2 regions of the Ruminiclostridium josui JCM 17888 genome follow, and region 2 is predicted to be linked to the other one. Evidence: predicted binding sites of a transcription regulator. Region 2 holds the regulator's gene; the other holds the start of a gene.

Region 1 (6,853 bases), on a different contig from region 2:
AATGAGGGCAGTGGCGGATTAATATGCATTATACTGTAGCTGTAGCTCACATTAAACATAAATAAAACATAAATAGCAAAAAAGATGATTCGGTAAAAAGGATCATCTTTTTTGCTATAGTATCAATTATTCAAACAGGCTAAAGGCTGCTCTGCCTGTTAATATATTTTCCTAATGGTTTATAAAGAGCACACAAAATAACAGATGTTATTATAAATTCAGGAACCATGTACTGAGCGTTATAAATAATAGAATAAAGGTAGATGTTCATTCCCTCAGGAGCATATGTATACCATAGAATAATACCGGAAAGAAAGTGAAATGCAAATCTGCCAATCATTGCCAAAGCAGTACTTGAAATTATGGCAAACAAATTTTTTTTAAATATTCCGGCAAGACCAAGGCAGCCATAAGCAAAAATATAGTCAAGAAATATACCAAGTGGATGATATGAAAATTTAGTTCCAAGAGCAAACTGCAGAAAACCGTAAACAAGACCTACAATAATACCTCGTTTTGTACCCCAACGAATTGCAAAAATAATTATAGGTACCATACTTCCCAGTGTTACAGAGCCACCATAGGGCATTTCATATTTAATAAAACTCAGAATCTGTGCAAGAGCAATTAAAACTCCTGCCTCCACCAATATTCGGTTAGACATTGTTTTCATAAATATATAATTCCTTCCTCAGTGTAATATGTTTTAGAACTCCTTATGCTTAAAAGATTAGCAAATAAAAAATGCCATACCTGATTGAAAACGCAGAGTATGACAAAACAAAATTCCTACGCTGGCATTACCCAGATCAGGTACATGGGTTTTAAGTAAAACATACTTATCTCAGCCGGATTATTTTCCAGCTCCCCTTTAATATTCAATTTTGACCAAAGAAATTATAACAGATAGTTAAAAAAGTAGCAACATAAAAATTCGGCTTATTATTATGAAAAATATTGACAAATATCGAACAAATGTTTGCATTTATTTTGGGATTTGATATAATAGTAAAAGCGGTATAATTCATTAAGGATATAATTAACCATAAAGTTAAAATATAACATTTGTAGAAAAAGGTGTATTGTATGATTAGAGATAATATTTTTATAAAAGGTGCACGTGAGCATAACCTAAAAAATGTTGATGTTGAAATACCAAGAGATAAATTTGTTGTCATAACCGGATTAAGCGGTTCAGGTAAGTCTTCTCTTGCTTTTGATACTATTTATGCTGAAGGCCAGAGAAGGTATGTTGAATCATTATCATCCTACGCAAGGCAGTTCCTAGGTCAGATGGACAAGCCAGATGTAGACTATATAGACGGGTTGTCTCCGGCAATATCAATTGACCAAAAGACAACCAGCAGAAACCCAAGATCTACTGTAGGAACAGTAACGGAAATTCACGATTACCTTAGACTTTTGTACTCAAGGATAGGAATTCCCCATTGTCCCAAGTGTGGCAAGGAGATTTCTCAGCAAACTGTTGACCAGATGGTAGATCAGATAATATTTTTTGAAGAAGGAACCAGAATACAGTTGCTTGCTCCTGTTGTAAGAGGTAGAAAAGGAGAATACCATAAGCTTATAGAGGATGCTAAAAAAGATGGTTTCGTGAGATTGCGTGTGGACGGGGAAATAGTAGACATAAATGATGAGATTAAATTAGATAAAAACAAAAAACATAATATTGAGATAGTTGTTGACAGACTTGTAGTCCGTGGTGATATTCGGAAAAGACTTACTGATTCATTGGAAACAGTACTTCGCTTAAGCGGGGGGATAGTAATTGTTGATGTAGTGGGGAAAGAAGATATACTGTTTAGCCAGAACTTTGCATGCAGCGATTGTGGAATTAGCATAGAAGAACTTGTACCAAGGATGTTTTCCTTCAACAATCCTTTTGGAGCATGCCAGACATGTACCGGCTTGGGAACTCTTCTGAAGGTAGACCCTGATCTTGTTATACCTGACAGATCCTTGTCACTTACAAATGGTGCAATTAATGTCACAGGCTGGAATATCGAGAGCGAGGATGCATATGCTAGGATGTTGTTCAACGCATTGGCGAAGCATTATAATTTTGATTTGGACACTCCGTTTAATAAGCTTCCAGGGAAAGTAGTAGATATAGTACTTTACGGGACAAAAGGCGAAAAAATAAAAGTAGATTACGAAAGAGAATACGGCAAAGGATCTTATATGGCTGAATTCGAAGGAATTATCAATTCTATTGAACGCCGTTACCACGAAACCCAGTCAGAAGGCATGAAACAGTATTATGAGCAGTTCATGAGCCATAATCTGTGTCCGGATTGTAAAGGTGCCAGATTAAAACCTGAAAGTCTTGCGGTTACAGTAGGAGGTAAAAATATACACGAAGTATCTTCCATGGCTGTAGCAGATATAAAAGATTTTTTTGACAATCTCGAGCTTAGTGAAAGAGATAAGATGGTAGCAAGCCAGATTTTAAAAGAGATTGAGGCAAGAATAGGCTTTCTTGTTGATGTTGGTCTAGACTATCTTACACTTTCAAGACCGGCTGGTACTTTATCCGGAGGTGAAGCACAGAGAATAAGGTTAGCCACTCAGATAGGCTCTGGCTTAATGGGAGTGCTTTATATTTTGGATGAGCCAAGTATCGGATTGCACCAAAGAGATAATGAAAAGCTTCTTAAAACCTTAGAGCGGCTTAGGAACCTTGGAAATACACTTATTGTTGTAGAACATGACGAAGATACCATGTATGCAGCAGATCATATCATTGACATGGGCCCCGGAGCTGGAATCCACGGCGGACATGTTGTTGCAGAGGGAAAACTGGAGGATATACTGAAATGTGAGGATTCCCTGACAGGACAATATTTAAGCGGACGTAAAAAAATAGAAGTTCCACAGGTTAGAAGAAAGCCAAATGGGAAATGGCTTGAAATTGTAGGTGCAAAGCAGAACAATTTAAAAAACATTAATGTAAAAATTCCACTTGGAGTGTTGACTTCTGTTACAGGTGTTTCTGGTTCAGGAAAAAGCACATTGATAAATGAGATTTTGTATAACAGCCTTGCCAGTCAGTTATACAGAGCTAAAACCAGACCGGGTAATCATGGAAAAATAAAAGGTATAAAAAATATTGATAAGGTTATAAATATTGACCAATCACCAATTGGAAGAACTCCAAGGTCAAATCCGGCAACCTATACAGGGGTATTCGATCTTATAAGGGAGGTATATGCTTCCACCAATGAAGCAAAAATGAAGGGATATAAAACTGGAAGATTCAGCTTTAATATAAAAGGTGGCAGGTGTGAAGCCTGCAGTGGAGATGGAATTATAAAGATTGAGATGCATTTTCTTCCTGATGTATATGTACCATGTGAGGTTTGTAAGGGGAAAAGGTATAACAGGGAGACACTTGAGGTTAAGTACAAAGGTAAAAGCATATCAGATGTACTTAATATGACAATAGAAGATGCCCTGGAATTTTTTAAGAATATTCCAAAAATACAGAGAAAATTGCAGACATTATATGATGTAGGATTGGGGTATGTGAAGGTTGGTCAACCTTCTACAACTTTGTCAGGAGGCGAAGCTCAGAGAGTAAAGCTTGCTACTGAGTTATCCAAGAGAAGTACGGGAAATACACTGTATATTTTGGACGAACCTACAACCGGTCTTCATGTAGCTGATGTCCACAGGTTGATAGATATCCTTCAAAGATTGGTAGATGCAGGTAATTCTATAGTAGTTATTGAACACAATCTTGATGTTATAAAAACTTCTGACTATATAATTGATCTTGGGCCTGAGGGCGGCGACAAAGGAGGTACCATTATTGCGCAGGGTACCCCCGAAGAAGTTGCAAAAGTAAAAGAATCATATACAGGACAATACCTTAGCAAAATTTTAGATAGTAAGTAATTTGAATTTACCTAAATATTTTCAAGGGCAAGTACTTTGACGCACTTGTCTTTGGAAATATTTTTTTATTATTACCCAAAAGAGAAGGCTTGTTTATAAAAAATAATATAATAAAAATATATAAATAAAAATTACATTATATATACAACTGTAGTAAATACTAAGAAGGTTTGTTAATTCTATGTTAACTTTGTTGTAAATAATTTTGCATTGCTATATAATTAAATAGTAAATATGTTATATTTTGTCGAAAGAAGGTAGTTTATAAATGTTTAGAATTACACCTAAGGAAGAGAAATTTTTTGACTATTTTATTGAGACATGTGAGATTATCTGCAAAGCAGCATCACTTCTTGAGGATTTAGCTACAAACTATGTTAATGTAAATGAAAAGATCTCAACTATTGAAGGTACTGAGCATGCATGCGATAGTAATGTCCATAAAATTTTAAATGAGCTTAACCAATCTTTTATTACCCCCATTGATCGTGAAGATATTTTTACAATAGCAAAAGAACTGGATAACATTACAGATGACATTGAAACTGCTGCACACAGATTTAGCATGTATAATGTCAAGACAGTAAAACCTGAAGCTGTTACCATGACAAAATTGATTGTCAGAGCAACAAGCGAGCTGAAAAATGTAATGATTGAAATGAAAAATATGAAGAAGAGTAAACAACTCCAGAATAAAATAATTGAAGTAAACAATGTTGAAGATGAAGCAGATACTATTTTTAGAGATGCAATGGCAAATCTGTTTATAACTGAGCATGATGCAGTAGAAGTTATAAAGTGGAAAGAAATATTTGAACTTCTTGAAAATACAATAGATGCTTGCGAAGATGTTGCGAATATAGTAGAAGGGGTTGTTATGAAAAATGCTTAGTGTTTCATTAGTCGTAGTTGTTGTACTGGCACTAGGATTTGATTTTATTAACGGATTCCACGATACCGCAAATTCTATCGCTACTTCAGTTTCAACAAGAGTTTTATCTCCTCGTACAGCAATATTGATGTCTGCAGTACTTAATTTTGTAGGTGCATTAATGAGCAGTAAGGTAGCACATACTATCACCAATGGTTTGGTTGATGGTAGCATGATTAAAGTGCAATATGTAATTATAGCAACTTTAATAGCTTCAATAATATGGGATTTAATTACATGGTATTTTGGTATACCCAGTAGTTCATCACATGCGTTGATAGGTGCTCTTGTAGGATCATCAATAGCGTATTCAGGCGGGTTAAGTATAGTAAAATGGCAAGGAGTACTGGACAAGGTTGTTATACCTTTAGTAACATCTCCGATAATAGGTTTTGTAATAGGCTTTGTATTTATGTCGTTTCTATACAAGATACTCCGTCCTTTTTCTCAAAGATTTGTAAACAAATGGTTCTCTAAATTGCAAATACTTTCAGCAGCATTTATGGCATATTCTCACGGAAATAATGATGCTCAGAAGTCTATGGGAATAATAACACTGGCATTGGTAGGTGCAAATTTAAATAATGGCCATACAGAAGTTCAACCTTGGGTTATGCTTGCATGTGCTATTTCAATGGCACTTGGTACATCAATAGGCGGTTGGAAAATTATTAAGACAATAGGTGTTAATATGATAAGGCTTCAGCCAATTGGCGGTTTTGCAGCCGAAACTGGTGCAGCAATCGTTATTGAAACAATGACTCATTTTGGAGCACCTGTAAGTACAACACATGTTATATCAACATCAATAATGGGTGTTGGAGCTTCTAAAAGATTATCTGCTGTAAAATGGGCACTAGCAAGAAATATAGTATATGCTTGGATATTTACAATCCCTGTGTCAGCAATAATCGGAGCATTTATAACAACTATATTTAAATTCTTTGCATAATAAATTGTTAAAAAATGTACTTATTTCTAAATAGAAATGGTTATAATTATAGCATCAATAAACCTGAATTATTGTCGTATAGATTAGATATAAGGACTATAATTCAGGTTTTTTCGTCATCTAAACTACGGACTATATAATGCAAAAATTAAAAAATAAAGCAAATCGGTTAGACCTCAAAAAATACTTGTGTTATACTAGTAAAAAACTAGTATAGATTAAAAAAGCAGTATAATAATAAAATATTGGACATTTATGGAAATAATATAGTATATAAATTAGAGGGAATATACTGGAATTATAAGAAGAGGTGATTAAATGATAAAATGTTCCATTTGTAATAAAAATATTGCAGTAGTGTTTGTAACAAAAATTATAGACGGGAAGCAGATTCAGGAAGGCTTGTGTGTTAGTTGTGCAAAAAAGCAGAATTTACAGCCCATAGATCAATTGCTGTCACAAACCGGTATGACAGAATATGAGCTTGATAATATAAGTAAACAAGTAGGAGATATGCTTGAAGAGATGGATGGATCTGAAATAATGGAAGCAATGCAGGTAGACCCTGAAAACATTAATCAGGCAAATCCCTTTTTTAGTATATTGAATAAGGCATTTCCAAAGGCAAATGACGTTGAAGAAAGTAATTCAAAGAGCTTCCACCCAATGGGTCAGGATAAAGATGGGGATGATAAAGATAAAAATTCTACTAAAACAAAGGCTCAGGATAAAAAGGCTGGTAAAAAGAAGAAATATCTTGAGATGTATGGAACAAATCTTATAGACAAGGCTAAAGAAGGAAGCATAGATAAGATTATAGGTAGAAGTCGTGAAATTGAAAGAGTTATTCAGATATTGAACAGAAGAACTAAAAATAATCCTGTTTTAATAGGAGAACCCGGTGTAGGTAAAACTGCTATTGCAGAAGGACTAGCAATAAGAATTGCTGAAAAAACAGTTCCTGTAAAAATTCAGAATTCTGAGGTTTATCTTCTGGATATGACTAGCGTTGTTGCGGGAACACAGTTCAGAGGACAGTTTGAAAGCAGAAT
Region 2 (6,853 bases):
AGCACTGCAGCTGACGCAAGTGCCATAATCATAGGCTTACCCGGCTCCTTGGCATTCTCTGCTTCTTTACTTCTTGTCATTCCCAAAAAGCAAATACCGAAGAATTTAACAAAACAGAATGCAACCAAAGCTCCGGTTAAAGCAAGTGCAGCTGCAGCTACCATTAAGATTACAACCAGAAGGAAGCTTTGTAATGGTGCAAAATAGCTGATACTGCTAATAATAGTCCTAAAAATCATATATTCGCTTATAAATCCGTTAAAAGGCGGTACTGCAGAAATAGAAAGACAACCTATGAAAATAAACACTGAGGCTAAAGGCATTTTTTTTATTAACCCCCCCAGTTTCTCCATATTCTTGGTATGTGCTGAATATTGAATTGCACCTGCACCCATGAAAAGTAGTGATTTAAAAACCGCGTGATTTAAGGTATGCAGGAGTACTGCCGTTAAGGACAGCGAAAGAAGAAACAGGTTGTTTGATGCTCTTGCAATAAGCATTATTCCAAGGGCTGCTAAAATAATCCCTATATTTTCTATGCTGGAATATGCCAATAGCCTTTTAATGTTTGTAGTAGAGGCGATGGAATAAGCAATTCCAATTAATGCTGAAACAATACCTATGCAAAGGACAAGTACTCCCCACCACAAATCACCAGCAGGAAGAACATTAAAAATAAATCTTATGAGACCATAAACAGCCATCTTTATCATAACACCCGACATTAAGGCTGATATATTGCTAGGAGCTACCGGATGAGCATATGGCAACCAGATATGAACAGGTATAATACCTGCTTTGGTTCCTAATCCAATTAGCAGAAGGATAAAAATAAAATTAGCTGCGCCTTGAGGTATGGATTGCAAATTAATTGATGTAAAATTAAAACTACCTGTATAGGCTGCAATCAAAACAAAAGCTGCTGTAATGCAAGCAGTTCCAGTATAAGTCATTATAATGTATATTCTGCCGGCTTTCTGAACCTCCTCTTTTCCATGCTCGAATATAACGAGAAAAAAAGAAATAAGAGACATCAGTTCCCAAAAAACTAAGAAAAGCAGCAGGTTGCTGCTTGAAACCAAAAGAACCATTGAGACAATAAACAAGTTGTACAAACAACCGAAAATAGATATATTTTTTTTTGAAATATAGTGGGACATATATGTATATGAGAATAACGAAACAATAATTGCTACTATTGAAATAATCAATATAAAAAAAGCTGATAGATTATCAATATTAAACTTTACAGTGAAAAAAGGAATATTGGTATTAAAATTTAAATTTATTGATATGTCTCTGGAATATACCAATTTGTAAATCATTAAGAATGTAAGTAAGCTGCTTGCTAAAAGTGCAAAGGTATTTGACAATCTGTTTGACCACTTTGGACTTGCAAATGAAGCTAGAGATGTCAATGCTCCGATTACATACAAGATTACACATACTATAAAGAAAACTGCTATTTGATTTGACATCATGAGTCAAAAACCTCCAAAGAACTCCTTATTGTAAGACTTAAATAAATACAGGTTATATAATACTACCATGAATTTTAAATGTCAAATAAGCACGAGTCTTTGTTAGTAAATGATATGATTTATATTTATTTGTCGACGGGTACCAATAGAGATACGTTCTCTCTTAAATCACTTGAATCCATATTATTTATCTTTTTTATTAAATATATCTTCTTTCTTATATCAGTTTTTCCACCGTACTTCGAAGCTATAGACCATAAGGAATCCCCTTTTCCTACTGTAACCGTAATGTACTGCTTATCAGAAAAACCTGCCACTGTAACTGTATAAACCAGGGTAAAAGTTATAAATAGAATAAAAAACAAAAAACTTAAAAATCTCTTTTTATTTTTTAAAACATATTTTTTTCTAGTCATATTAACCCTCCTTGCAACAAACATACGTTCTTTATACTTATATTTTAAGGAACATGTGTTCTTTTGTCAATAGGTTTTGGAAAAACATCCGAACATTAGTTTGATTTCCTGTTTTGTATGTGTTATACTATAGCAGTAATAACTGCTTTTTGGGGGTTAAGACTTTTATTACATAAAATTATGAGCATATGCTCAAGGAGGTCTTTATGGCAAAGAAGAATTCTAACAAGCAACAGGAAATTCTTGATTATGTTTATAAATGTGTTCATGAAAACGGTTACCCGCCTTCTGTAAGGGAAATATGTTCAGCGGTAGGTTTTAAGTCTACTTCTACTGTACATTCCTACCTTCAAAAACTTATTGATAGCGGACTTCTTCAAAAGGATCCTACTAAACCGAGAGCAATCAAAATTTTAAATAAAACAAACCAGGTTAAGGAAAGCCGTACTAATAAAGATGGGTATTATACAACCCGTGAAATGGTGGATGTTCCAGTTGTGGGAAAAGTTACAGCAGGCCAGCCTATTCTCGCCGTTGAAAACATTACTGATACATTTCCTCTTCCTGTAGATTTCGTACAAAACAGCGATGCATTTATGCTCAGAATTCAAGGTGATAGTATGGTAGAAGCAGGAATACTTGACAAGGACTTTGTACTGGTAAGACAGCAGTCTTCTGCCAATAATGGCGATATTGTTGTAGCCTTGATTGGTGATGAGGCTACATGTAAAACCTTTTATCGTGAAAAAGACCATGTTAGGCTTCAGCCACAGAACAGCAGTATGGAACCAATCATTGTAAAAGATAATTTATCAATTCTAGGAAAAGTAATTGGTGTATTTAGGCGTATGTAGTTCTAACACCTTACATATTAAATAAAAAACGCAAAAGGACAATTTTTATGCTCCTCTTGCGTTTTATTATTTACATATATATAAATATGTAGTATTATTCTTTTCCCTGCTCATTAAAAATAAGATTCACCGATTTCATTGGACTTATGGTAGAAATCGCATGCTTGTATACCAACTGCTGTTTTCCGTCACTGTCAAGAACCACAGTGAAATTATCAAATCCCTTGACCATCCCCTTTAATTGAAACCCATTTGTAAGATAGATAGTAACAGCAATGTGTTCCTTTCTTACTTGATTCAAGAAAATGTCCTGCAAATTGATAGTATTCTTTACCAAAGTATTCACTCCTTTGTTATATATATATTTATCCATAAGCTATCCCCACAAAATCGGGCTTAACTTAATTTTGATATACTAAAACCACTCTTTATTATTTTACTAGATAATACCATTTCATGCAACAAGAATATAGTTTTACCAAGGTTTTTAGCCATTTACGTATTCATAAACCTCATTTATTACATTTATATTATTTCCAGAATCATCTATAATAAACCACTTAATTCCATTAATTCTCTTAAACCATGTAATTTGTCTTTTAGCATATCTTCTGGTTCCCTGTTTTATATTTTCGATTGCCTGTTCAAGTGTTATATTATTTTTCAAAAATTCAAGTATCTCTTTATATCCGATACCCTGCATAGAAATTATACTATCAGCATAACCAAGGTCTACAAGCTGTTTTACTTCATCTACAAGGCCATTTTGTATCATAATGTCCACTCTCTTATTTATTCGTTCATATAAAACCTGCCTGTCCATATTTAAACCAACAAGAACAAATTGGTATCTGGGCGGTATACTCCTTGATACCTTATTATGATAAGATATTGGTTTTTGTGTCTGATAATATACTTCCAATGCTCTTATTACTCTTTTTATATTATTAGGATGAATATTTAGAGCTGAATCCGGGTCAACTTCCTGTAGCTTTTTATGGAGAAACTCAGGCCCTAATTCCTCTGCTTCTTTTTTTAAAGTTTCTCGGAGTTCCCAGTCGCTTTCACTTTCACTAAAATTGATATTGTTTATCAAAGAACTGATATAAAGTCCTGTGCCCCCTGCTACAATTGGCTGTTTACCTTTTTCAATAATGGTATCTATATATTTTTCAGCCAAATCCTTGAACCTTACAACATTAAAGTCTTCATTGGGAAATACTTCATCAATAAGGTAATGTTTTATGCCCTGCATTTCTTCCTTTGTTGGTTTTGCAGTCCCAATGTCCATATATTTATAAATCTGCATGGAATCAGCAGAAATAATTTCTCCATTCATTCTTTTTGCAAGCTCAATAGATAAATTTGTTTTTCCTGATGCAGTAGGACCAACTATAACTATAACTCGGTTCATATGTCCCCTTTCTAAACAATTCTTTTAAACATTTTTTCTATTTCATATTTTGTCAGGCGTATTACGGTAGGACGTCCGTGAGGACAAGTATACCGTCTTCCTGTGTTTGAGAGTTCAGTCAACAGCTGATGAACTTCCTTTTCATCAAGTTTTTTATTTGCCTTTATAGCAGCCTTGCACGCAATAGTATGAATTATCTCATCAGCTAAAGGTGTGCTGACAGGTTTTATTGATTCCTGAAGCTTTTGTGTTAGCTCAATAAATATATCTCTTGGAGAGCAGTCTCCTACCATATACGGAATTCCTCTAATAATAATGGAATTGTTTCCAAAATCCTCAAAATCAAACCCGATACGTGTCAATAATTCCTCTTTGGATTTTATTGCATCCAGTTCAAAAGGCTGAAGTTGAAGGACTACTGGTTCCAGTAACAGTTGAGTTGTATTTTCTTGAGAATCAAATTTTTCTCTGAGCTTTTCATATATTATTCGCTCATGTGCTGCATGCTGATCTACCATTACCAGCTCATCATTACTCTGTAAAATAATATATGTAGAAAAGGCCTGGCCTATATATTTCATGTCGGCAAGTTCAGGATGGACCTTTTCTGTATTTGCTTCCCGATTGTCCTCATTTAAATCTTCTTCAACATCTTTTGAATAATCAGCTTCTTTAATTACATTGAAATTATTATCTGTTTTAATAGTATTTTCCTGTTTTACTTCGTTTGACACAGTCTGTGGCAGATTTACATTATAATCTTCAGACTTTGTAAAGGTAAAAGAGGACATATCTGTCTGGGGCTTTTCCGTAAATGTACTTACTTTGTGTACATCACACTTTGCCAATGGCTCCAGGGCTTTTGTAAATAGCCGTATCTCCTCCGCTTTTTTATTGTCATTCTGTTTTTTGCTTATTTCTATTTCTTTTTGAACATATTCATTTTTAGGTTGGGAATTACCTGTAAACTTAAACAGCTCTCTATCTTTAATAGGAACTTCTACAGGATTAAACAAGCTTCCACCTGTAGTAATGGCATTTGAAACAGCCATATATATGGTTCTGGACAAATAGCTTTCATCGGCAAACCGCACCTCGGTTTTCGCAGGATGTACGTTAGCATCTACCAATATAGGATTAATATCAATATTCAATACGAAAAAAGGAAACCTGTTTTTCATAAGTATGCTTGAAAAGGCTTGTTCAACTGAATACGATACCAATCTGCTTTTTACATATCTTTTATTTATATAAAGAGATTGATAGTTTCTGTTGGACCTGGCAGCTTCAGGTTTACCTACATATCCGCTTATCTTTATTTTTTCATCTGCATACTCGACTGCAACAAGATCTTTTATTATTTCTTTTCCGTATATACTGTAAATTACACTTTTTAAGTCATTATTTCCCGGGGTATGAATCAATGTTGTTTTTCCGTTTGTCAGTTTAAAAGAAATATCCGGATTACCCAAAGCTATTCTCGCTATTGTATCAGAAATATAGCCCGCTTCTGTAGAATCCTTCTTTAAAAACTTGTAACGTGCCGGGGTATTATAAAATAAATCCTTAATAATAAAGGTTGTGCCAACAGGACATCCTGTCTGCCTTACATCTTTAAAAACTCCTCCCTTTATGTGTACATACATTCCATACGGGCTTTCTGCTGTCTTTGTCATAAGTTCAACAGATGAAACCGCCGCTATACTTGCCAGAGCTTCCCCTCTGAAACCCATTGTTATAACAGAATCAAGATCTTCTGCCCTTTTAATTTTACTTGTAGCATGACGCTCAAATGCAATTTCTACATCGTCTTCATCCATGCCACTTCCGTTATCGGTAATTTTTATATAGGATATACCGCCATTTTTTATATCTACTGAGATGCTAGTTGCACCGGCATCAATAGAGTTTTCCACTAGTTCCTTTACAACGGAAGCCGGCTTTTCGACAACTTCTCCGGCGGCTATTTTATTTGAAGTATTTTCATCCAGTACAATTATGCGTCCCATAGTTCACCCCACATCATATCAACAACTATTCCCGGCTGTTCATTTTCCTTTGAAGCTCATATAATATATTCATTGCATCAATTGGAGTAAGCCTTGATATATCAATTTTTCTTATTTCTTCAAGTATTTCTGCATCAGCAGATGCTTTTGCAGCTTGTGCAAATAAATCCAACTGTCCGTCAACCTGTTTCTTTAATCTTCGTACTTTTCCATTTCTGTTTATATCAGCATCATCCAAGTTTGCCAGTATTTCTTTTGCTCTGTCAATAACAGTCTGAGGTACTCCAGCAAGCTTTGCTACCTGTATACCATAGCTTCCGTCAGCACCGCCTCGAATTATTTTTCTTAAGAATATTACATCGTCTCCCTTTTCCTTAACGGTTATGCAATAGTTCTTTATACCGGGCAGCTTTCCTTCTAGCTCGGTTAATTCATGGTAATGAGTCGCGAAAAGTGTTCTGCAGCCAAGCTGCTCCTTGCTCACAATATACTCAATCACTGCCCATGCAATACTTAATCCGTCAAAAGTGCTTGTTCCCCTGCCTATCTCATCAAGAACCAGAAGACTTCTTTTTGTTGCATTAATTAATATATTTGCTACCTCTGACATTTCTACCATAAAAGTACTTTGTCCCGATGCTAGGTCATCTGAAGCCCCTACTCTTGTAAAAATCCTGTC

What was found. The regulator LexA, encoded in region 2, represses DNA repair genes until DNA is damaged. The targets are predictions, from matches to a motif close to CNAACANNTGTTNG.
Region 1: a site for LexA is predicted at 969-982, ahead of uvrA (excinuclease ABC subunit UvrA). Genes of this name have one in related genera too.

What each region holds. Positions count from the first base shown of each region.
Region 1 covers NZ_JAGE01000001.1:287,978-294,830, reverse strand. Annotated here, with positions in the region: partial or broken gene K412_RS0101415 (sporulation stage IV protein A) at 1-39, shown strand, start outside; gene thiT (energy-coupled thiamine transporter ThiT) at 140-673, opposite strand; TPP riboswitch at 770-880, opposite strand; gene uvrA (excinuclease ABC subunit UvrA) at 1,087-3,918, shown strand; gene K412_RS0101400 (DUF47 domain-containing protein) at 4,187-4,810, shown strand; gene K412_RS0101395 (inorganic phosphate transporter) at 4,803-5,801, shown strand; gene K412_RS0101390 (ATP-dependent Clp protease ATP-binding subunit) at 6,120-6,853, shown strand, end outside.
Region 2 covers NZ_JAGE01000002.1:296,293-303,145, reverse strand. Annotated here, with positions in the region: gene K412_RS0117995 (proton-conducting transporter transmembrane domain-containing protein) at 1-1,481, opposite strand, end outside; gene yneA (cell division suppressor protein YneA) at 1,607-1,897, opposite strand; gene lexA (transcriptional repressor LexA) at 2,104-2,751, shown strand; gene hfq (RNA chaperone Hfq) at 2,846-3,088, opposite strand; gene miaA (tRNA (adenosine(37)-N6)-dimethylallyltransferase MiaA) at 3,239-4,165, opposite strand; gene mutL (DNA mismatch repair endonuclease MutL) at 4,177-6,174, opposite strand; gene mutS (DNA mismatch repair protein MutS) at 6,200-6,853, opposite strand, start outside.